One region of the Rhodomicrobium lacus genome, then DNA from elsewhere that is predicted to be linked to it. Evidence: riboswitches for the same ligand, from Rfam matches in the RefSeq annotation. Region 1 holds a riboswitch; each other region holds the start of a gene.
What was found. Region 1 has a riboswitch for cobalamin ahead of EK416_RS00895 (TonB-dependent receptor plug domain-containing protein). Riboswitches for the same ligand answer to the same signal wherever they lie in the genome.
Positions count from the first base shown of each region.

Region 2: linked by a shared signal. The riboswitch ahead of EK416_RS07225 (CbtB domain-containing protein) and the one ahead of EK416_RS00895 (TonB-dependent receptor plug domain-containing protein) in region 1 are both predicted to bind cobalamin.
Region 3: linked by a shared signal. The riboswitch ahead of metE (5-methyltetrahydropteroyltriglutamate--homocysteine S-methyltransferase) and the one ahead of EK416_RS00895 (TonB-dependent receptor plug domain-containing protein) in region 1 are both predicted to bind cobalamin.

Region 1 covers NZ_RZNF01000002.1:39,592-47,642, forward strand. The annotation lists gene EK416_RS00895 (TonB-dependent receptor plug domain-containing protein) at 1-1,350, opposite strand, end outside; cobalamin riboswitch at 1,455-1,644, opposite strand; gene EK416_RS00900 (hypothetical protein) at 1,922-2,245, shown strand; gene rph (ribonuclease PH) at 2,641-3,354, shown strand; gene EK416_RS00910 (hypothetical protein) at 3,341-4,087, opposite strand; gene pyk (pyruvate kinase) at 4,150-5,583, opposite strand; gene EK416_RS00920 (DUF1036 domain-containing protein) at 5,580-6,083, opposite strand; gene EK416_RS00925 (glycerate kinase type-2 family protein) at 6,164-7,468, opposite strand; gene nadC (carboxylating nicotinate-nucleotide diphosphorylase) at 7,646-8,051, opposite strand, start outside.
Region 2 covers NZ_RZNF01000004.1:205,695-213,745, forward strand. The annotation lists gene EK416_RS07190 (ABC transporter ATP-binding protein) at 1-190, shown strand, start outside; gene EK416_RS07195 (sulfate ABC transporter substrate-binding protein) at 256-1,251, opposite strand; gene EK416_RS07200 (substrate-binding domain-containing protein) at 1,430-2,113, opposite strand; partial or broken gene EK416_RS18175 (helix-turn-helix domain-containing protein) at 2,234-2,329, opposite strand; gene EK416_RS07205 (amino acid kinase family protein) at 2,732-3,544, shown strand; gene EK416_RS07210 (amino acid kinase family protein) at 3,557-4,384, shown strand; gene EK416_RS07215 (hypothetical protein) at 4,468-5,097, opposite strand; gene EK416_RS07220 (CbtA family protein) at 5,094-5,858, opposite strand; gene EK416_RS07225 (CbtB domain-containing protein) at 5,877-6,095, opposite strand; cobalamin riboswitch at 6,134-6,274, opposite strand; gene EK416_RS07230 (NupC/NupG family nucleoside CNT transporter) at 6,414-7,664, shown strand; partial or broken gene EK416_RS17970 (MFS transporter) at 8,009-8,051, opposite strand, start outside.
Region 3 covers NZ_RZNF01000012.1:1,665,094-1,673,144, forward strand. The annotation lists gene EK416_RS17035 (2'-deoxycytidine 5'-triphosphate deaminase) at 1-329, shown strand, start outside; gene EK416_RS17040 (carbohydrate porin) at 359-1,798, opposite strand; gene metE (5-methyltetrahydropteroyltriglutamate--homocysteine S-methyltransferase) at 2,167-4,497, opposite strand; cobalamin riboswitch at 4,597-4,790, opposite strand; gene prpB (methylisocitrate lyase) at 4,852-5,760, opposite strand; gene prpC (bifunctional 2-methylcitrate synthase/citrate synthase) at 5,770-6,963, opposite strand; gene EK416_RS17060 (MmgE/PrpD family protein) at 6,975-8,051, opposite strand, start outside.

The DNA of each region.
Region 1 (8,051 bases):
GGTGCTGTGATGGTCGTTACGACCGCCGCCAGTCAGCGTAAGTCCTTTCAGCGGCTCGACTGAAAGCTGGCCGAACACGCCGGCAAGATCAGCTTCATGCTGAACGGTGGAAGCGGTTTTTGCGGTTTCTTCCTGATAATCGGCCCCAACGGCTGCTGTGGCCCAGCTCGTCACCTTCGCAGTACCCAGATAATCGACCTTCCAGCGGTCCCCGTCATAGGAGTCGGCAACGATGGAGCCCATGCCGGGAATGGCGTTCCAGTTGTTATCGTATGCGGCGCTCCAATATCTCGTATCTCGATCAAGCCGCATTCCCTGAAGCGAAACGGTATTGACCAAAGCGCCATCGAAGAGCGTCACCTCGGTCCCCAGACGGCCGGATTGCTGACTCGTGAGAGCCTGTGTCCCGGGCCATCCATCCTTCGCCAGACCATATCCGTCATAGGAACTGTCGTATTTGAGGTTTGCATCAACAGAACGCGCGGCAAAGAATACCTTCACCTCGTTCGACACCTTATATTCGCCGGACCCGCTGAAGGTCAGGTTTCGATAGCTGTCGTCTTCGCTGCCAAGCGCGGCGGCCGAAAAGCCGTCGCTGCGCACGCTCTGGACCGTGAAGCGGGCGTAGCCGTTTTCGGTGCCGTAAGCCGCGCTCGCGGTTCCGCGCTGTGTATTATAAGCGCCTGTTTCGCCTGAGCCCGAGAGCGATGCTCCAAGTACGGGGCGTGCCGTATCGATTGCAATGACGCCGCCGACCGCCTGGCCGCCATAGAGCAGGCTCTGCGATCCCTTCAGCACTTCGATGCGTGCGACGTCCCCCGCGAGGACGTGCTCAAGAGCCGTGGAAACCTGTGTGCCGGTCGGATCCGATACGTCGATTCCATCGACGAGCACCTTCACATTGCGGCCGTAGGCGCCCCAGATCGAATAGGTGCTGGTGCCGCCCAAGCCCGTCTGCGCCACGGAAACGCCCGGCACCTGCGCGAGGTAATCCTGCACGTAGGTGCGGGACTGCGCCTCGATCTCGTCGCGCGTAATGACCGTCACCGCGGAGCCGACCCTGGAGATGTCGGTTGCGACGCGGTTCGCGGAATAGATCACGTCCTTCGACGGCTCGCCGGGAATGGCATCCGGCGCGGGTTCGGCGGCACCCTGCGCAACGGCTGGAGCCTCCTTCTTTTTCTTCGGAGCGGCGGCTTTCTTCTTCTGCTTTTCGGCCCCGTCCTTCTTCACGACGACGGGCGGCAGGGTATCGGAACGGGCGGCGGTTTGCGCCTGCGCATTCGCGGCAAACGCGACAAGGCTGACGAAAGCGACACAGGAGCGGGCGCGCGGGTATAGAGCGGGCATATTGGGCCTCGTGGAACGTGACACGTCACCACGAACCAAAGTCAGGAACGCCGCGTTGAGCGGATTCCAAGCCCCCATCAGGACACCCCGCCCGACGTGTTCGCGCGTGACCACGGCTGATGGCAGGTCTCCTGGCTCACGGGTCAAAACTCAACGCCGCCTTCCCGGTTTCCCAGTGGCCTTTGGCGCATCGCTCGCCGCTTACAGTTGCGGGGGCAGCCGCGGATTACGGACGTCGTCCCTCACCGCGTTCCCTATTATCCTCATCGGAGGACCATCGGCTTAAGGCATAGCTTGCATGAAGCTTGCGCCGCAATCACGCAAATGCCGCAATTCGGCATGTTACGCGCAAGCTGTGGCGCGTCGGCCACAAGCTGTTCAAGCATGCAACAGTTGGCGCAAATAGCCGTAGCTCCAACGGCGCCCGCTGCCGCTTGGGGGGCGCCGCATGAAACGCATGATTAACGCTGCCCTGCTAGTTTTACGAAAATCGTCTCGTTGCGTGGAGGGAGGCGCTGGCATGGCAGGCGCTGAAACCGAAAGTACTGTTGCGTCAAAGGGAGTGGGAGGCATGACGTGTGCTGATATCACGCGTTTTGTAATTATCATCAGCCTCGGCGTACTGGCTTTCATCACATTTCTGGTCGCGGGCACGCTTATCGGGCTGATGTGGCTCGACAGCTGGTCCTGCGGGCAATGCAAACAATATCCGGCGGGAATTTACATTCTTGGGGTTCTCGGGCTTCTGATCCTCGGCTCGATGGGGCAGGAGGCGGGCGAAGCGCCGGAGACATGGCGCAACTGGGTCGCCGCTCATATCCAGACGCTGATCATCCTCGCGCTGATCCTTGTTACCTTCGTGCTCGTCGTGAACTGGTGGTGGTGGTTCGGCTAGACGCGGCTTTGTGCGGCGGCGCCGCGCCTCGCTCGTGGACCGAAAACTCGGAAGCAAAAGACGCGTTTCGCAGGTGCCCACGACTGGCGGCGACGGCGCAAAATTTGAAGATCGGAGAGGCAGCTTGAACGGTCTGAGGCCCGCGCTTACCGAAGCGAACGCAATGTAAGCGACTTCGCTCGCGTGCGTCTGCGGCATTTGGCGAAGGATCAAAGCGACGCGGGGGCGGCCGAAAGCCGTTGATACCCGAAAAACGCTGGCCTACTGTCCGCTACGGCGTTCGAATAAGGATGCCCAACTTCACAATCGAGCCGGGTTAAACCGCCCGGCTGCGGTAAGGTGAGACTTATAAAAGGGCCTCGCGCAAGCAGCGCGCCCGAAAAGAAAGAAATTGCATGCGCCCCTCGAAACGGCAGGCCGGCGACCTTCGCCCCGTGAGTTTCCAGCGCGCCTTTTCGCATCACGCGGAAGGATCGTGCCTTATCAAGTTCGGCAACACGCATGTGCTTTGCACGGCGAGCCTCGAAGACCGCGTGCCGCCGTGGCTGAAAGGGCAGGGACGGGGCTGGATCACGGCCGAATACGGCATGCTGCCGCGCGCAACCTCCGACCGCACGCGCCGCGAGGCGACGACCGGCCATCAGTCCGGACGCAGCCAGGAAATCCAGCGTCTGATCGGGCGGTCGCTCCGCGCCGTGGTCGATCTTCAGGCGCTCGGCGAACGCCAGATCATGGTCGATTGCGACGTCTTGCAGGCGGATGGCGGCACGCGCACCGCGTCGATCACCGGCGCCTGGGTCGCGCTGCACGATTGCTTCCAGTGGATGCGCGCACGCGACATGCTGCGCGGCGAGCCCATGAAGGACAACGTCGCGGCGGTCTCCTGCGGCATCTACAAGGGGGAAGCGGTTCTCGATCTCGATTATCCCGAGGATTCGGATGCCGAGGCGGATGCGAATTTCGTCTTCACCGGCAAGGGTCAGATCGTCGAAATTCAGGCGACGGCGGAGAAGGGCGCGTTCTCCGAGGAACGCATGGCCGAGCTGACCGCGCTCGCGAAGAAGGGGATCGCCGAACTCGTGAATCTGCAGAAGCTTACGGTTCTATAATTTCTGTATCAAGGGCGGCAAAATCGCCGCCCAACCATCCAGCTTGCGGGAGATCGAACGGCTTATTGAATATAAAATTTTCTTTTTTTAGCCAAGTCACCCACGAACGCAGGAAAATGCGATAATTCTCTGTGCTAATTCTTAAAAGATTGATTTCGGTCAGTGTTCTATATTTACCTTTGCCTGTGTATTTGCCGCTTGCAAACACCAGCATCGTAACCGGTTGATCTTCGCTAGTTCTCCCAGAATTATCAAGATATCCGATACCGCCATGCGCCATCGCATTCCTTAAGATGCTACACCATTGAGATGTCGGCATCTTCTTTGCTGCAAGAAAGGCATCATCCGCTGCGAGTGAATTTGCGGTGTCGTCCGGAAGCCTATCAGAGATATTGAAAATCGGCGAGCGTACAAAACTCCAACAATCCTTTGCAAAAAATGGGGCGTCTTCAAATTTATTTCCCGCTAAGGTCTCTATAATACTTTGTGCGACTTCAGGATTTTTGTGCCGATCATCGGCATAATTTTTAGCTTGAGCGTAACGATGCCGCTCGATTCTCTCAATGGGGAAAACGATAATAGGTATTGACATGGAAATTAAAAAAGTAGTTGTAAGCGATCCAAGCTCAGGATTCTTAGCATTCAGACAATTTTTAGCGTGCGGCCAAAGCTCTTCCAGCAACTGCAGGCAACGCTGCGGAAGTTCGAGGCTAAAGTGCTGTGGATTACCCATACAGCGTTTCCCATCTAGGCGTCGATTCAGACTAGGCGGTCTCGGTACACCCCCGCCGCGCCTCAGTGCGGTCTGCCGCTGTCCTCGCCGATAGTGAAGATGCGAAGCATGTTCGTGCTGCCGGGCCGCTTGAACGGCACGCCCGCGCAGACGATGACGCGGTCGCCATCGTCGGCATAGCCGGAAGCGCGCGCAACTTCCTCGGCACCGCGCACCATCTCGCCCGTGTTTGCAGGGTCTGACGTCTGCACGCAGTGCAGCCCCCAGACGAGGTTGAGCCTCCGCGCGGTCTCGATCACGGGCGTCAGCACAACGATCGGCTGGGCCGGTCGCTGCCGCGCGACGCGAAGGCCTGTCTTGCCCGTCGCGGTGTAACAGAAAATCGCCTTCAGCTTCAGCGTCTCCGCAATGGACGCAGCGGCCGCGCTGATGGCGTCGGCGGCGGTCTTGTCGGACGGGGTCCCGCGAAAATGCAGGATGCTTTCGTAATTCACGTCCTTTTCCACTTCGCGCGCAACGCGGTCCATGGTGGCCACGGCCTCGACCGGGTAGGCGCCAGTCGCGGATTCGGCGGACAGCATCACGGCGTCAGCGCCTTCGAAAACGGCGGTCGCGACGTCGGAAACCTCGGCGCGCGTGGGGACGGGAGATGACGTCATGCTTTCGAGCATCTGCGTTGCGACGACGACCGGCTTGCCGAGATCGCGCCCCGCGCGCAGGAGCTGCTTCTGAAGTCCCGGCACCTGTTCAAGCGGCATCTCCACCCCGAGATCGCCGCGTGCGACCATCACGCCGTCGCTCTCGCGCAGGATGTCGTCGATTTCGGCGATGGCGGAGCGGCGCTCGATCTTCGCCATGATGGCTGCGCGATCACCCACGATGGCGCGCACGTCGCGCACGTCATGGACACGCTGAACGAAGGAAATGGCGACCCAGTCCACGCCCGCTTCGAGAGCCGCTTCGCAATCCTTGCGGTCCTTGGGGGTCATCGATGCGAGCGGCAGGATGGCGTCGGGCAGATTCACGCCCTTGCGGCTCGACAGCACGCCGGCGGTGATCGCTTCGGCGACGATGCGCCCCGGGCGCGCTTCGAGAACGCGCATGTGAAGCTTGCCGTCGTCGATGAGAAGGGTGTGGCCCGGCTCGGCCGCCGCGTAGATTTCGGGGTGCAGAAGGCCCACGCGATCAACGGTACCCGGCGTGTGATTCGCATCGAAGATGATGGTCTGACCGCGTTCGAGCTGGATGCTGCCTTCCGCGATGGAACTGATGCGAAGCTTCGGCCCCTGAAGGTCTGCGAGAATCGCGATGGGGCCGTATTTCTTTTCGAGTTCGCGCAGCGCGGCGACGTAGGTGCGCATGTCGTCATGGCCGGAGTGGCTCATGTTGATCCGAAAGACATCCGCGCCGGCCACGACAAGCCGTTCGAGTTGCTCCGGAGTGCTGGTCGACGGTCCAAGGGTGGCTATGATCTTGACGCGGCGTTTTCTTTTCATCGGCGGCGTGTCCCCGGCGCGGTGGCTGCTGCGGCTTGCGCGGGAGCGTCGGCGGCGGGCGGCCCGCCGCTCGTATCCATCGGCGCGGCAGGCGCCGTTTCGGATTGATCGGTGAGCTTTACCGTCCAGTCCGTCTGCTCCTGCGTGTCGACTTCGAAGAACCCGCTTTTCTTGAAGCCGCGCCCGTCACAATTATCGATGCCCTTGATGGTGAATTCGACGTCGTTGGTGCACATGGCGATGGCGCCGCCCCACTCGCCACCCTTGTCGTAGTCGAAGGCGTAGACATAATAGAAGCGCGCGCGGAGCCTGTCCTGGATGAGAAGGGCGCAAGACTGACTGTCGACGTTCCACCAGCCTTCGCTGACCCAGCCGTCCTTGTCCTTGTAGCCGATGGCGACGCCGATGCGGCTGGACGTGCTGTTGCAAAGCTTGAGTTCGGCATTCGCCGGAGCCGGCAGGGCCAGCCCGATGCAAAAAGCGCCCGCCAAGGCCGTCATGCGAGCCAGCCTTGACGATATGGGAAGCCGTTGCAAGATCATCCGTGTGTTCCAGGAATCACGTGAGTCGCTGGCTCACACTAATCTCTGATTGAGCTGTCGACAACAATAGCCCGGAAGTCATTCACATTTGTTCCCGTGGGGCCGCAGACGACGAGATCGTTTGTGAGCCGGAAAAAGCCGGTAGCGTCGTTATTGGCGAGAAATGTGGCTGGAAGGAGATTGAGCGCCGCCGCGCGCCTCGCGGTGCCGGGATCGACGATCGCGCCCGCGGGATCGTTCGCGCAATCGCCGGTGCCGCCGTCGATGCCGTCGGTGTCGCCCGCGAACGCGGCTATGCCTTGCTCGCCGTTGAGGGCGGCGGCGAGGGCGAGCGCATATTCCTGGTTGGGGCCGCCCCTGCCGTTGCCGCGCACGGTCACGGTGAGTTCGCCGCCCGAGAGGATCACGACGCGCCGCCCGTCCGAAAGGCAGCGCCGGGCCAGACGTGCGTGCATCTCGGCCACGTCGCGGGCCTCGCCTTCGAGCGAGTCGCCCAGCATGATCACCTCGAAGCCTTGGCCGCGCGCCACTTCGCCCGCCGCCTGAAGCGAATCGCGGCCGGTGGCGACGAGTTCGTAACGCGCATTGGCGAAGATCGCGTGCCCCGGCTTCGGTGTTTCGTTCACGGGATCGTTGAGCGCCTCGACGACGGAACGCGGCGCCGTGATGCCGTATTTCGCCAGAATGCGCCGCGCATCGGCGAGCGTCGTTGTGTCGGGGCATGTGAGGCCCGAAGCGATAGTCTGCGGCTCGTCGCCCGGCACATCCGATATGGCGAGCGTGACGAGGATCGCCGAAGGCGAGGCGCAGGCGGCGAGGCGTCCGCCCTTGATGCGCGAAATATGCTTCCTGACGCAGTTGATTTCATGGATGCGCGCGCCGCATTTGAGAAGTGTGCGGGTCAAGTCCTGCTTCTCGGCCAGCGTGATCTTGCCGGCGGGCGCGACGAGCAGCGCGGAGGCGCCGCCCGAAATCAGGGTGAGGATGAGGTCGCCCGCCTTCGCCGAATGCGCGGCCTTGATCGCCTCCGCGGCGGCGACGACGCTGCTCTCGTCCGGGATCGGGTGGGCCGCCTCGATCAGCTTCAGCTTTTTCAAGGGTTCGGACTTCTCGCCATGCCGGGTGATGGCGACGCCCGTCAGGGCATGCGACGGACAGATCCGCGAAAAGTGGTCTTCAGCGATGCGCGCCATACCCGCCGCCGCCTTGCCGCAGGCGATGATGACGATCTTGCCGTCGGTCGGGCATTCAGGAAAATGATGCGGCAGACAACGGCCCGGCTGCGCCACTGCGACAGCCGTTTCAAAGAGCGTGTGAAGAAAGCGTCTGGCGTTGTATGACACGTCGCAAATCAGTGGTGTTGATGGTCGACCAGCGCACGTTACTGCTTCGACCGCGACGGTCCAATTGGCTTTAAGTCTCTCGCCGAAAGTAGCGGGGTGCCATGCATATATTGCATGGCTTGCGTTTGCATCCGGAAAACGCCCGCGCGATTCAATTCCCTGTTTTCGCTTTCCTTTTCAGAAGTCGAGGCCGATATCCAGCGCCTTCACCGAATGCGTCAAGGCGCCGACGGAAATCATGTCCACGCCCGTCTCGGCGATGGCGCGCACGGTAACGAGCCGCACGCCTCCGGACGCCTCGCACAGGATGCCCGGCTTCGCGGCTTTGGCGCGAGCGACCGCGTTCTTGAGTTCCGGCACGGCCATGTTGTCGAGGAGAACCGCGTCGACATCATGCTGAAGGGCTTCTTCAAGTTGCGTCAGCGTGTCGACCTCCACCTCGATCTTCACCATGTGGCCGTTGGCTGTCCGTGCGCGTTCGATCGCCGCCGAAACGCTACCCGCCGCCGCGATGTGGTTGTCCTTGATGAGGACTGCGTCGAAGAGGCCGAAGCGGTGATTGTGTCCGCCGCCGGCGCGCACC
Region 2 (8,051 bases), on a different contig from region 1:
TGCGCCCGGGGGTGGCGAAGGCGTGCCCGCCACCGTCGCGAGCCTCGTGTTCAAGGGACACGACGCGTCGGCATTCGTACGCGTGGGCGAGACCACCTTCGAGGTGCTGACAACCGCATTGCTCGATATCGAGCCCGGGCAGTGCGTGCATGTCGCCGCGCGCTCGTGCGCCGTCGTACTGGAGGAGTAAAGCGCTTCTGGTGGGGACGAGGGCGGAGAAGCGAGCCTTCTGTCCGCCCTCGCGCTTGTCTCTTTTTACTTCTGGAAGATCTGATCGAAGACGCCGCCTTCGCCGAAGTGCTCTTTCTGTGCTTTTTCCCAGCCGCCGAGAAGCCCCTCAACCGTGAATGTTTTCAGCGCCGGGAAACGGCTCGCATGTTTCGCGGCAACCTCAGCATCGCGCGGGCGAAAATCGCGGTTCGCGATGATCTCCTGCCCCTGCGGTGAGAACAGGAATTCGAGATAGGCTGTCGCTTGCTTTCGCGTGCCGCGTCTGTCGACGACCGAATCGACGACCGCCACCGGCGGCTCGGCCTCGATGCTGATCGACGGATACACGATGTCGAACTTGTCCTCGCCGATCTCTCGGGCGAGCGCCAGGGCTTCGCTCTCGAAGGTGATCAGAACATCGCCGATCTGGTTCTGCGTGAAGGTCGTCGTCGCACCGCGTCCGCCGCCGTCGAGCACGGGCACGTTCGCAAACAGCCGCGTGACGAAATCCTTCGCGGCGGCGGCATCCCCGCCTTTCTGGAGGGAATAGCCCCATGCCGAGAGATACGTATAGCGGCCATTACCCGAAGTCTTCGGGTTCGGCACAATGACCTGAAGCCCTTTTTTCGTCAGGTCGTCCCAGTCCTTGATGGCTTTCGGGTTCCCCTTGCGCACGACGAAAACGGTGGTGGTCGTATAGGGGCTAGCCTTGAACGGGAAGCGGTCGCGCCAATCCTTGGCGATGATGCCCTTGTCGGCGATGACGTCGATGTCGGGAGACTGGTTCATGGTAACGACGTCGGCTTCGAGGCCATTGAGGACGGAAAGCGCCTGCTTGCTCGACCCGCCATGCGATTGTTTCACCGTGACAGCTTCTCCGCTCTTCGCCTTCCAGTCGGCCTCGAACGCGGGGTTGATCTCCTTGTAAAGCTCGCGCGTCACATCGTAGGAGACGTTGAAGATCGTCGTCTGCGCGAAGGTTGGTGTCGAGAAGGCGAGGACCGCAAATGCGATCACGGCAGCGAAGGGCGTTCTTGGCAAAGAATTGCTCCAGCTTTTATGGTGTCTGGCGGAATAACGGACCGGAAGGCCGGGCCACGCCCGGCGGCAACGGGTATAGATGGATTTATATGAGCGCGCGTGTCTTGCATCCAGCATATCTTTGCCAAGAAATTGGCAAACGCCGGTTTCGACATCTATCGTCATGCTAATATTTGGCTTATTTTTGGAACAGGATTCTCAGTGCAGAGCATCGGCGAGACGGACTTTTTATTCGCTCCCCTTTTCGGAAATCCGGGCTGATCGCGGAAAATTGCTTGGCACGCCCCCCTGCTGCGAGGCTGACCTTGCCGGCGCTCAGCTTCCGTTGAAATGGACCGTCCCGAAGCCGGATATGTCGTAGCCGCCGAGGTCTTCGGCTTTCGCATGGAACGCAGGAAGTGCGCAAAACTTCAGAAATTTCTGGATTCGCCGCGATGGCTGAAACAAGATCGGATTCCGACCGCTCCATCCCGACGAGGTTGAAGTCTTGCGGTCGCAGCTTTTCGCAAGCGAGCAGCTGACTGAAAATCAGCTCGCTTCCCGCTTCCGGCTGGCGGCAAAGAAGTCGGAGCCCCTTCGCGTCGCGCAATGAGCGCGGCTTCCTCGCAAGATCGGTCCGCATGACAAGCCCGCGCGTGCGGCGCGCCCATTCGATCAACACCCACGGTTCCTTGCCGAAGCGATCTGCGACCGAGGCGACATTCCAGCCGGACGCTTCCGGAATATGCAATCCGGCGGCGACGCACTCGCCGGCCGCCGCGCGGTCGAGACCGTCGAGCGCACCGTCGAGAAACGTCGCGATGCCCGAGCGCGATTCCCGTAATGCCCATTCCAGCAGAGGATCGTGGCTGCCGACAACCACAGCGGGCCTGGCGGATTCCCTGCCATTGACCGAAGCCACGACGGGGGTCTCGCCGCTTCTGGTGCCGAGCCATGTTTCTATTTCCTCGCGCGGAAACAGGAGCTTTCCGGTCACGCGCCGGACCGGCAGCGTTCCAGCGGCCGCAAGCTCGTAAACCTTGCGCTCTTTCACCCGCAGCAGCACGGCGAGTTCACGGGTGGTCAGAAAGTCGGACATGGCTTTGGTGCGAAAATTTCGGATGCGGAAAATAATACCGCAGAATGCGCGATTCCGCAGGGCGAAACATTCCGGCTTCCCTTCAGGCCATCACGTCTCTTTGTGCGTGCACCGCCCTCGGACGGACTGATCGCATTTTACCAGCAGAAACAGGGCCTTGTCGGCACTTAAAGCGGAAAGCACCCTCCCGATGAAACTTCCGGTTCAATGGAATGTTGAATTCGCCTGCCGCCTGATGCGAACGATTGATGAAACGCGCTGAATTTTGATCTTCTTTGCCGTTTCTTCCGGACGCCGTGGAATACGCACTATTTTCGTATATTGCTGAAGCGGTGCCAAATATCATATCAACCCAGGCAAAGCAAAAGTGGAAATACATAAAAACTACGAAAAGGCACCCCAATGGCCAATACGACATCAGAGCTTGAGACGCTCCTCATGCAGCGCTCGCTGACAGATCCGGACCTTCTGTCTGCGGCGGAGAAGGCGGCAGATTACCGGATTCTGCCCGAAGCCACCGTGATCAAGATCGGCGGTCAGAGCGTCATCGACCGGGGCCGCTCGGCGGTCTATCCGCTTGTCGAAGAAATCGTGGCCGTCCGCAAGGCGCACAAACTGCTGATCGGCACCGGCGCCGGCACGCGCGCCCGACACCTCTATTCGATCGCGGCGGGGCTCAACCTTCCGGCTGGCGTGCTTTCACAGCTCGGCGCATCGGTCGCGAGCCAGAACGCCGAAATGATCGGGCAGCTGCTCGCCAAGCATGGCATTTCCACGGTCAGCAACGCGGGGCTCTCGGCTGTGCCGCTCTACCTGGCCGAGGTGAACGCCGTGGTTTTCTCCGGCATGCCGCCCTACGGACTATGGGTGCGCCCTGCCGCCGATACCGTCATTCCGCCGTATCGCACCGACGCAGGTTGCTTCCTCGTTGCCGAGCAGTTCGGAACGAAAGCGATGATCTTCGTTAAGGACGAAAACGGCCTCTACACCGAAAACCCGAAGACTTCGAAGAACGCCACCTTCATCCCGAAGATATCGGTCGACGAGATGAAGGCCAAGGGGCTGCACGACTCGATCCTCGAATTCCCGATGCTCGACCTGCTCAAATCGGCGAAGCACGTTCGCGAGGTACAGGTCATCAACGGCCTCGTCGCCGGCAACCTGACGCGCGCCCTCGCCGGCGAACACGTCGGCACCATCATCACTGCGAGCTAAGGGATCACCGAAATGTCTGCCAACACCATCAAACACGTCGCCTCGCCGCTCGCACGCCAGACGCTCCTCGACGGCCAGCTTACCGCCCCCGTCGCGGGCGTGCGCCCCATCCGCATCCTGCCGTGGCTGCAGGTCGTCAAGATCGGCGGCCGCTCTATCCTGGACCGCGGCCACGAGGCGATCCTGCCCATCGTGGACGAGTTGCGGAAACTGCTGCCGGAGCATCGTCTCCTAATCCTGACCGGCGCCGGTATCCGCGCGCGCCATCTCTATGGCGTGGGGCTGGACCTCGGTCTTCCCGTCGGCTCTCTTGCGCCACTCGCCGCAAGCGAGGCGGGCCAGAACGGCCACATCCTCGCGTCGCTGCTCGCGCCTGAGGGCGTCTCCTATATCGAGCATCCGACCATGGCAGACCAGCTCGCCATCCACCTTTCGGCCGCCCGTGCCGTGGTGGGCAGCGCCTTCCCGCCCTATCATAACCACGAGTTTCCGGGCTCGCGCATTCCGCCCCATCGGGCCGACACGGGCGCGTTCCTGCTCGCCGACGCGCTCGGCGCGGCTGGCCTCACGATCGTGGAGGATGTGGACGGGGTTTACACCACCGACCCGAACGGCCCCGACGGGAAAAGGGCGAAGCTCCTGAAGGAGACGAGCGCCGCCGATCTCGCAAAGCACGAGGGCACACTTCCGTTCGACCGCGCGCTGCTTGAGGTGATGGCCACCGCGCGTCACATCGAGCGCGTGCAGATCGTGAACGGGCTCGTGCCGGGGCGGCTCACCGCAGCGCTGCGCGGCGAGCATGTCGGTACCATCGTTCGCACCGGCGCGCATCCGGCGTAGCCGCACTCAGAATGGGGCGCCTTTATCGAAACGGAGGCGCTCCACTATCTCCCTTCACCGAACGTCGACGCGAAAAAAACGCTTCAGGCATCCCTCGACGCGATGCGCCGAAGCAGCAGCATCAATCCCCAAGCACCGCCAATGAGCGCCGCCGTCAGGCCCGCAGCAGCAAGCGCGGTCGGCGCATGGCGAGGAATGGCGCCTAGTTCGGGCCAGACGACATCCGCCGTATTGTAAGGCTCGCCGGACCATTGGCAGAGCGCGCCGGTTCCATCGAGCAGCAGATCGCGCTCGACCGCCGCTGCGAGCGCCTTCGTTTCCGCGCGCGCGCCGTCCCGGCTCGCCATATGCGAGAGGAGGGCCATGGTCGCCGCGAGATAGGCGTGGCTGCATTCGTTGAAGGGGCTTTCCTCGTCGGTGAGAGCCGACGGTGCGAGCCCCCACAGGCAGGCTGTAAACTGGATTTCCGCATAGTTGCGCAGACGCCAGAGCTTTTCGTCGGGCTTCACCTGAGCGTCGGCGAGCGCGAAAATCGCGGCGCGATGACGCGCGATCACAGCCATCTGCCCATGCGGGATGCTCTCGATGGAGATGCCCCCGGTCGGTCCGATGCTTTTTCTATGGGCCTCGGCGACCGGCGCGACCGCGAGAAAGACAATGGCCGGGACGAGCCCGGCCATCAGAAGCGCCCCGTAATCGGCGATGCGCCTCATGCAGCCACGGGCTTCGCCGCGATGCGTCTGGCAACGGTGCGTTCGGCGAAAAGCCCGAAAAACGCGCCGATCAACGTCCAGACGAGTGCCTGCGTTCCTATCGACGCGGCCCGGAACTGCCACAGCGTCTGCGCCGAGAAGTTTTCCGGCACTTCCTGGATAGTGGGAAGCGCTTCCAGAGCAACGATGACGGCCAGCGCGTAGACGCCAAGGCCGACAAGCGCACCGTTCCACGCTCCGAGGCGATGGGCGAAGATCTTGCCGAGGCTCAGAGAGGCAAACGCCACTGCGAGCGAGAGTGCCATCATGCCGAAATAGAGCGCGGTGCGAATACCGATCGTTTCCGGCGAACCCACGGCGGGCGGGTTGGCGGGATATTTCATCTGCGGCACGAGATAGAGCACGATAAAGCCTGCCAGCGCGAGGAATGCCGCCGTCGCGCGCGGGCTGAGCCGCCCCAGACGGCCCTGAGCGAAGGCGTTGGCGATGCCGAACAGCCCGCCGAGCGCGGTTCCGAACACGACGAGGCCGGTGAGAAGCCCTGCCGTACTCTGGACCTTGCGGCTCACGAGTTCGGGTTCTTCTGCGGCAGCAGGCTCACCGCGTGCCTCTTTGGCGGCCGCCTCGGCCTTGGCGGTCTGTTCTTCAAAGGCAATGGCCTGATCGACCGGCGGCTCGCCGACCGTATAGGCAAAAAGGAAAGTGACGAGCGCGGCGAGAAGCCCGGCGAGCATGCCGCGCGCGAGATAGGAACCAGCCATGTGATTTTCGCTCCGACGTCAGTGGCAGGGGAAACCAAGCAGATGGCGGGCGTCATGGACGGCTTCATGCACCATCATGCCGTCGAAGATCGCCACCGCGCCCTGTTCGGCGCCTACGAAATAGATCGCAAGGAGCGCGATCAGGCCGCCGAAGATGGCCCACGGAAGAATGCTGCTGAGCGGAATGACAAGGTTCGGCACGTCAGCGACGTCGTGCCGGTGGGCGATGTCGGTCATGATATCTCCTTGGGATTGCGCGTCCCGTTCGAGTTATGACGCCGAGAAATTTGAGGGTCTGACTCACGGCTCGGGGACCGTTAACAGTGGCGCGACCGCGCCGGAATTTCACCGGCTTCCTCATCTCGGGCGAGCGGATGATGAACCCCGTGTCGACCGCCGTCAACTCGCTAGATACCGAGCGCGTTGCGAGGAAGTGCCCGGAATGCTCGGACAGGATTGCGCGCCAATAGCAAATGTGTAATCCAGACCGAAGCGCGGCCTTCACGGGATTGCCGTCGCGGTCCGGCAGACCGAGCCGGAAAAGCCGGGGGCTGCATTTTGCAAGTAGCGCATGGATTGGCGGGCCTTGCCACGCTTCTGGCCGTGGCCTGGTGCCTTAGCGAAGATCGCTGGCGTCTTCCCCTCCGCATCGTCGCGGGCGGCATAGCGCTTCAAACAGCCCTCGCCGTGCTGTGCATCGAGTTTCCGCCGGCGACAGCCGTTTTCGCGACCTTGAACGACGCCGTCGGAACTCTCCAGACCGCGACCGACGCCGGGACCGCGCTCGTTTTCGGCTATCTCGGCGGCGCGCCCCTGCCCTTCAGCGAAGTGACGCCGGGCGCGAGTTTCGTTCTGGCTTTCAAGGCGTTTCCCCTCGTGCTCGTCATCAGCGCGCTTGCGAGCCTCATGCTCTACCTCGGCATCCTCCAGCGTATCGTCGGCGGCTTCGCCTTTATCCTGCGAAACACGCTCGGCATCGGCGGCGCGCTCGGTCTCGGCGCGGCGGTCCACATTTTCGTCGGCATGGTGGAAGCGCCGCTTCTGGTGCGCGCCTATCTCAACCGGATGTCGCGCGGCGAGCTTTTTGCGCTCATGAGTTGCGGCATGGCGGGCGTGGCCGGCACCATGATGGTGATCTATGCCTCGCTTCTCGGCCCCGTCATTCCGGGCGCGCTCGGCAACATCCTCATCGCCTCCGTGATTTCGACGCCCGCCGCGCTCGCCATCGCCGCGATCATGGTGCCGTTCGATGCGGGCGCGCGCGAGCCTGCGGTGCTCGAACAGAGCGACCCGCCGTCGAGCGCCCTCGAATCGATCACGCGCGGCACGACCGACGGCATTTTCCTCGTCGCCAGTATCATCGCGATGCTGATCGTCTTCGTGGCGCTCGTTCATCTCGTCAATGCCGGGCTGGGCCTCATTCCCTCTCCGGGCGGCGGAGCGATTACGCTGCAACAGCTTTTCGGGCTCGTATTCAAACCGCTGCTGTGGGCCATCGGTATCGGTGCGAACGAACTCGACACGGCGGCGGGCCTGATGGCGACAAAGACCGTCGTGAACGAGTTCGCCGCCTATCTCGACCTCGCGCGGTTGCCTCCCGACGCGCTGAGCCCGCGCTCGAAGATGATCATGACCTATGCGCTGTGCGGTTTCGCCAATTTCGGCAGCGCCGGGATCATGATCGGCGGCATGACTGTGATGGCGCCCGAAAGGCGCTCGGAAATCGTGGAACTTGCGCCGAGATCGATCGTGTCGGGCACGCTTGCGACGATGTCGAGCGGGGCTGTTGCCGGCATGCTGGCCTAGGGGCCGGCTGAATCGCAATCAGATCGCGGTGAAAGGGTTTGTTTTTCAGGTTTTGGCCAGGCTGCGCCACGACGCTTACGGCGCGCCTTCGAAACGGGGCAGCACTCACTCGACAACTCGAACCGCAACGCGTCGAGCTTGAGGAGAGTTTCGCACAAGAGGCGGCCGAACATGCGGCGCCGCAGATCAGTCGAACGCGAAGCCGGAAGCGCCGCGTTTGGCAAGGGAGGTTGCCGGCGGAACTGCTGCACAAGCGATTCGCATCCAGCGTCGTCCCAATGCTCCTGCCGGACGGGCTTTTGCGCAAGCTTGGCGAACCCGCCGCCGCCCCGCTTGAGCGCGACGCCGAAGAAATCCGACAGCGACGCCCAGACGAAACGCCCGCCG
Region 3 (8,051 bases), on a different contig from region 1:
TCCTCGCCTCGAAGGAGGCCGTGCGCGTGCCCGCCACCCACGCCGCCGAGATGGAACCGTTCAATGCGCTGATGGGTGAATTCCGCGTCCACTATGCGGGCTTTTTCGATCCGGGCTTCGGCATGGCGGAGGCTGGCGGCAATGGCAGCCGCGCGGTGCTGGAGGTTCGCAGCCACAAGGTTCCGTTCATCCTCGAAGACGGACAGATGATCGGGCGGCTAAGCTACGAGCCGCTTTCCGAACCGCCCGCGCGCCTATATGGGCATGACATCGGCTCACATTATCAGGCGCAGGCGCTGAAGCTGTCGAAGCATTTTCGCGCAGGCTGAAGTGCTGCGGGGGCTGCCGGGTCATCGTATCAATAGGCGATGCTGACACGAACGCTGCCGTAGACCGCGTCCTTGTTTTCCGCGATGCCGCCGCCCGGGTTCCACATATATTGCAGATCCGGCTGGACCGCGAAGCCTGGAGCGATCTGAAACTTGTAGAAGACTTCCGCCACGGCCTCGAAACTGCGCACACGATAGGACGGGTCTGCATAATCCGCGATATAACGATCCGCGTCGCGGGCGTCGCCCGAGATATGGGCATATGTCTGCGCCGCGCCGAAGGTGTCTTCCGACCGGCCTGGAACAAAACCTCGGAAGAAGACGCCGCCGTCGATGTAGAAATTCACGATGTTGCGGTCGGACGGCGCACCCGCGACGCGCGCAAAGACGAAAACACCGTTCTCCGGATCGCTGGCCAGCCGATAAATCTGCTGATCGGCCAGCGCGTAGAAGCCGTAATTTCCCCAAAACCCCCTCGGCGACACATTGATATCGGCATCGATGAGCGTTCCCGAGTAGACATCCCGGAAATTGTCGAAGTGCTGCCACGCGCCGAATTTCAACACGCCGGGAAGGCTGAAAAGGGCGGCTGACGCTTCCCCCTTCTCCTTATCCTTCTCTTTCCCCTTCTTGTCGCCGTCTTTTCCGCCGTCCTTCGTTCGCTGATTGTACTTGTACTGTATTTCCTCGACGACAAAGGGAGGGTCTTGCAGGCGGAAGTCGGTCCCGTTGCGGTTACAGCGCTGCCCGTCCACGCAGCCGGCGGGATTGCCATTATAGATTGCGCCGAGAAAGGTCAGCTTGTCCGTCATATCGAATTTCACGCGCGCGCCGGGCGTGGCTAAAGGATACGAGTTGCCGCCATTCGGCAGGTCGGTCGCCCAGATGGCGGGCCAGCCGAATGAGGAGTTGATGAACTTGCCGGCGGTTTCGGAGGTCATGAACTCGCTGTCGACTGCGAGTTGCCCCGCGCGCACCGCAACGCGCTCCCCGAACTTCTGTTCGACCCAAAGCTCAAAAAGGCGGGTGGATGGCAGCGCCTCGATGGAGCTGATGTAATCGAGAGGATAGCCAAGATATTTTTCCAGCCCGGCACCATGGATCTGATAGCCGTTGACGTGGAAGGTGAGCCCTTTCGCACCCCACAGCTTTTCAAGATCCGCGTCGACAAGGATTTCGAGGCGGCCGAGATAGGTCGTGTTGTCTTCCCTGCCGCCGGAGCTGCTCCAGCCCTCACCGATGTAATTGATGCCGTAAGTGACGCCCTTTTTCGCAAGGGCCGCGCGAAAGTCCTTGTCCGGTCCTCCGTTGAGGCTGGTTGCAACCGATTGTTCCGGCAGCCCGTCTTTCTCGTCCGCAAGCGCGAAATCGAAGCCACCTGGAAATAGCAGCACCGCAGCGGCGAAAAGGGCACCGATCGGCACCTTGAGGCGCACATCCTCGCAGAGGCCTGAAGCCGTGTCGCGCAATTCATCCCCGCTTCATGGAGTTTCGGCTCTCTCTTCCAACACCACTTTCGACTATTCCTGATTGTGGATACCTACGTTTGCGGCCCATGCGTGTATCTGCTAGCTGAGTCGAGCGGACGCGGTCAACCGCAGAGCGGCAATAAAACCACAGATTACTTGAAACAATTTTTATCGCTGCTGGCGGAGCTACTTTTGAAATGTTCTAGGAACCGTGCCAAATTCAGAAGGCGCGCCACGATGTACTTGATAGTGTGCCAGAGATACGAAAAGTGGGCACCGCTTGGCTTTTGACTGGGCCTTCGAGGCACATCAGCCAGCCTTTCAGGCGATGGCTCCATCAGAGACGGAGCCATCGTTTATGCCGAGATTTAGGAAGCGGACCGAAGCGCCTTGGCGGCGGCGACCATGTTTTCGAGCGCCGGGCGCACTTCCTCCCAGCGGCGCGTTTTCAGGCCGCAGTCCGGGTTGACCCAGAGCTGGCGGTCGGACAGCCGCTCGCGTGCGAGCTTGAGGAGCGCCGTCATTTCAAGCACGCTTGGCACGCGCGGCGAATGGATATCGTAAACGCCGGGCCCGATCTCGTTCGGATATTTGAAGCTTCTGAATGCATCCAGCAGTTCCATTTTCGAGCGCGAGGTCTCGATGGAGATCACGTCCGCATCCATGGCCGCGATGGCGTCGATGATGTCGTTGAACTCGGAGTAGCACATATGCGTGTGGATCTGCGTTTCGTTGGCGACGCCCGAAGACGCGAGACGGAACGCATTGATCGCCCAGTCGAGATAGGTCTTCCAGTCCGCGCGGCGCAGCGGCAACCCCTCGCGAAGCGCTGCCTCGTCGATCTGGATCATCGGCGCGCCTGCCTTTTCGAGGTCGGCCACCTCGTCGCGGATCGCGAGTGCGATCTGCCGGCAGGCGACGCTTCTCGCCACATCGTCGCGCACGAAGGACCAGTTGAGGATCGTGACCGGCCCGGTGAGCATCCCCTTCATCGGGCGGTCGGTCTGCGACTGCGCGAAGTGCCACCAGCCGACCGTCATCGGCTCGGGGCGCGATACATCGCCATAGAGGATCGGCGGGCGCACGCAGCGCGAGCCGTAGGACTGCACCCAGCCGTTCTTCGTGAACGCGAAGCCGGAGAGCTTCTCGCCGAAATACTGCACCATGTCGTTGCGCTCGAACTCGCCATGCACGAGCACGTCGAGGCCCACCTCTTCCTGCCAGCGGATCGTGCGCGCGGTTTCCTCGCGAAGGAACGAGTCGTATTCGGCTTCAGTCAGAGCGCCCTTGGCGTGGGCGGCTCGTGCCTTGCGGACATCTGCCGTCTGCGGGAAGGAGCCGATGGTTGTCGTCGGGAACAGCGGGAGGCCGAAGCGGCGGCGTTGAACGGCGGCACGCTCGGCATAGGGCGCGCGACGGAGCGCCATCTGCGGCGTCACGGCTGCGAGCCGCTGCCTTACGGCTGCGTCATGCACCTTGGGCGATGCGCGCCGCGCGGCAAGCGCTGCGGACGCGGTTTCGAGCGCGGGCGCGACTGCCGCACGGCCTTCCGAGAGCGCGCGGCCGAGCGCGGAAAGCTCTCCCATCTTCTGCACGCCGAAGGCAAGCCAGCTTTTCACGTCGGCGTCGAGATCGCGTTCAAGCTCCAGATCGACCGGTGCATGCAGGAGCGAGCAGGACGGCGCAAGCTGTATGTGATCGGTGCCGCGCTTCGCGACCACGGGTTCCAGCCGGTCGAGGATCGCGGCCAGGTCCGCGCGCCAGACGTTGCGGCCGTCGATCACGCCGAGCGACAACACGAGGCCGCGCGGCGCTTTCGCCAGCACATCGTCGAGTTGCTGCGGAGCGCGTGACAGATCGAGATGCAGCCCCGCCACGGGGAGCGAAAGCGCGGTATCGAGATTATCGCCGAGCGCGCCGAAATAGGTGGCCAGCATGATCTTGAGGCTCGGCAGCGCATCGGCAAAGCGGCGATAGGTCGTCTTCAGCGCGTCGCGCTCGGCGGCGTCGAGATCGAGCACGAGGCACGGCTCATCGATCTGCACCCATTCCGCGCCGTTGGCGGCGAGGCGGCGGAGCACGTCGAGATAGACGGGGAGCAGGGCGTCGAGCAGCGTGAGCGGGTCGAGCGCGGGATCCTTGCTTTTGCCAAGCTTGAGAAACGTCACCGGCCCAAGCAGAACGGGCCGCGTTTCATAGCCGAGATGCTGCGCCTCGCGATATTCGTCAACGGCCTTCAGCGAGGCCAGCGTGAAGCGTTGCCCCGCTGTGAACTCCGGCACCATGTAATGGTAATTCGTGTCGAACCACTTCGTCATCTCCTGCGCGGGCGCGCCGTGGTTCGCGTGCGGGCAACCGCAGGCGCCTTCGCCGTCCGCTCCCTGCGATCCCCGCGCCATGGCGAAATAGGTGCCGAGGGTGACGCCGCCGGTTTTCCATCCGTAGATTTCAGGAATGGCCCCGACCATCACGCTCGTGTCGAGCACCTGATCGTAGAAGGAGAAGTCGTTCGACGGAATGACCGTCACGCCCGCTGCCTTCTGTCGCGCCCAATTGTCGGCGCGAAGCCGGGCCGCTGTCTCGCGAAGTTCCTTCTCCCCGATCCTGTGCGCCCAGTAGGCTTCGAGCGCGGTTTTAAGCTCACGGCGCGGTCCGATGCGCGGCGTGCCGAGCGTTGCGATTTTTATGCTGGAAGACACGTTCTAACCCCATTGCGTTGGGGCAAGGCTGTGATGGGACGCGCGCGAACGCCGCCAGTCGGCGGGCCGCAACCGCTCCACCGGGACACCCCGCCCGAGGACTTCGATTTCGTCGCGGCAGGTCTCCTGGCTTGCGGGTCGTCGCTTCGGCCCGTCTTCCCGAAGCGATTGCCTCAGTGACATGGGTGGGCCGAAACTCGCCGCTTACAGTTGCGGGGGCAGCGCCGGACTTGCACCGGCTTCCCTCTTGGCCACGGGCTATGCGCTCGCAGACCGCGACGGAAAATGAGTGTGATCGAGATCGGCACCGTCGTCAATCTCGATATAACGACATCTTTATATGCCGATGTCGATCTATGTTTGCGGCAGCACCGTCCGCACGATGGAGGCGTCGAGCGCCTCGTAGCGGGCGAGGCCGATGGTGTCGTAAAGCTCGGCGCGAGTCTGCATTTCGGGGAGCATCGCCTCCGTGCTGCCGTCGCGCGCGAGCGTGGCGTAAAGCTTCGCCTGCGCCTTGTTCGCGACCCGAAGCGACGAGACGGGCCAGATGACCATCGCGTAACCCCACGCCTCGAACTGTGCTGCCGTGAAGTGCGGCGTGCGGCCGAACTCGGTCATGTTCGCGAGCAGCGGCACGCCGGGCAGACGCCGCGCGAATTCCTGGAACATGGCCGCGCTCGTCAGCGCCTCGGGGAAGATCGCGTCCGCGCCCGCCTCGACGTAAAGCCGGGCACGCGCCACGGCCGCGTCGATCCCCTCGCTCGCGGCGGCATCGGTGCGCGCCACGATGACGAGATGGCGGCGCGCCTTTGCGGCGGCGGCCACCTTCGCGGCCATGTCGCGGGCGTCCGCCAGCTTCTTGTCGTTCAGGTGCCCACATTTCTTCGGCAGAAGCTGATCCTCGATATGCACAGCGCCCGCGCCCGCATCCTCGAAGGTGCGAACCATATGCATGACGTTCAGCGCCTCGCCATAGCCCGTGTCGCCATCGACGAGCAGCGGCAGGCCGCTCGCCCGCGCGATCTGGCGGATGAAGAACGCGACCTCATCCACCGTGATGATGCCGAGATCGGGCAGCCCCATGGACGCGGTCATCGCCGCGCCCGAGAGATAGAGCGCATCGAAGCCCGCAGCCTTCGCTTGCAGCGCCGCCATGCCGTTATGCGCGCCGGGGAGTTTCAGGATGCCCCGACGCTCCAGAAGCTCGCGGAAGCGGAAGCCCGCCGTCTGGTCGGGCAGGTCGAAACCGTTGAGATAAGGCATGTCCGCTCCCTACGCCGCACGCGCGGGAGACGGCGCAGGCGTGCGCCCGCGATCTTCCAGCGGCACGAACGCTACGTTTTCCGGGCCGACATAATTCGCGGACGGGCGGATAATCTTGTTGTCCTGCCGCTGCTCGATGATATGCGCCGCCCAGCCGCTCGTGCGCGAGATGACGAACAGCGGCGTGAACATCGCGGTCGGAACGCCCATCTGGTGATAGGACACGGCGCTGAACCAGTCGAGGTTCGGGAACATCTTCTTCGTCTCCGCCATCACGCTTTCGATGCGCGCGGCGATCTCGAACATCTTCGTCGCGCCGACCTCGTGCGACAGGCGGCGGGCGACTTCCTTGATGACCTTGTTGCGGGGGTCGGCGACCGTATAGACGGGATGGCCGAAGCCGATAACGACCTCTTTAGCCTCGACGCGGCGGCGGATATCGGCTTCCGCCTCATCGGCTGAATTGTAACGCTTCTGGATCTCGAAGGCCGCCTCGTTCGCGCCGCCATGCTTCGGCCCGCGCAGCGCACCGATCGCGCCCGTCACCGCGGAATACAGATCCGATCCCGTGCTCGCGATGGAGCGTGCGGTGAAGGTGGACGCGTTGAACTCATGCTCGGCGTAGAGAATCAGCGAGGTGTGCATCGCGCGGACGTGGCTTTCGCGCGGGCGTTCGCCATGCAGCAGGTGCAGGAAGTGCCCGCCGATGGAATCGTCGTCGGTGTGCACCTCGATGCGGCGGCCATTATGCGCGAAGTGATGCCAGTAGAGCAGCATGGAACCCAGCGAAGCCAGGAGCCGGTCGGCCACATCGCGCGCAGCTGGATGGTTGTGGTCGACCGGCTCCGGCAGCACGCAGCCGAGCGCGGACACGCCCGATCTGAGTACGTCCATGGGATGGGAGGCGGCCGGCAGCGCTTCGAGCGCGACGCGGACCGCCGAAGGAAGGCCGCGCAGCGCCTTCAGCTTCGTCTTGTAAGCGTGAAGCTCCGTCGGCGTCGGCAGCGCCCCGTGAATGAGGAGATGCGCGATCTCCTCGAATTCGCAGGTTTCGGCCACGTCGAGAATGTCGTAGCCGCGATAATGGAGGTCGTTGCCGGTGCGGCCCACCGTGCACAGCGCGGTGTTGCCCGCGATGATGCCGGAAAGCGCGACCGACTTCTTCGGCTTCGGCCCGGCGGCCTTCGTTGCGTCCTGTAGCATGGTTGTCCTCCCTAAGCGCCGACGACGGCTGAGCGGCCCGTCTCGCGCGATGTGCCGTTCCATTCGAAAAGGCCGGTCGCCCGCTCGGCGCCAAGCGCGACGGGATCGACGGTGAAATTCAGCCCCAGAAGCTCTTCGCCGCGCAGCCGTTCGAGCCGGTCCACCGTTTCGAGAAAGCGCTGTTGCTCGGCGGGGGAGACGATTCCTTCCGAAAGCGTGAGGAACTTCTCGATGTATTGCGGGCGGGCGAAGGGGCGCGCGCCGAGCGGGTTGGCGTCGGCGATGGCAAGCTCGTCCTCGATCACGTGGCCGTCACGCAGGGTGACGACGACGCGGCCGCCGAACGCCTTTTCCTTCGGGTCGCGGCTATGATAGCGGCGCGTCCACTCCGCATCTTCGACGGTCGAAATCTTGTGCCACAGCGCAACGGTTTCGGGCCGCTTCGCGCGCTCCGGCGCATAGGAATGCACGTGGTGCCAGCCGCCGTCTTCCAGCGCGACCGCGAAGATGTACATGATGGAATGGTCGAGCGTTTCGCGGCTCGCGTTCGGGTCCATCTTCTGCGGGTCGTTCGCACCCGTGCCGATCACGTAATGGGTGTGATGGCTCGTGTGGATAACGATGTTTTCGATGGCCGCGAGATTGCCGATCTTTTCGCGCATCCGCCGCGCGAGGTCGATCAGCGCCTGGCTCTGATATTCCGCCGAGTATTCCTTGGTGTAGGTGTCGAGAATGGCGCGCTTCGGCTCGCCTTTCTCAGGCAACGGCACGGTGTATTCCGCCTTCGGGCCGGAAAGCAGCCATGCGATGAAACCGTCCTCGCCTTCCCATGCGGGCGACGGTGCGCCTTCGCCGCGCATGGCTCGATCCACCGCCTCGACCGCCATCTTGCCGGCGAAAGCGGGCGCGTAAGCCTTCCAGCTCGAAATCTCGCCCTTGCGCGACTGCCGCGTCGTCGTCGTCACATGCAGCGCCTGCTGCACGGCCTGCCAGATCGTCTCCACCGGAAGCCCCAGCGCCGCGCCGATGCCTGCCGCAGCCGACGGTCCGAGATGGGCGATATGGTCGATCTTGTGCTCATGCAGGCA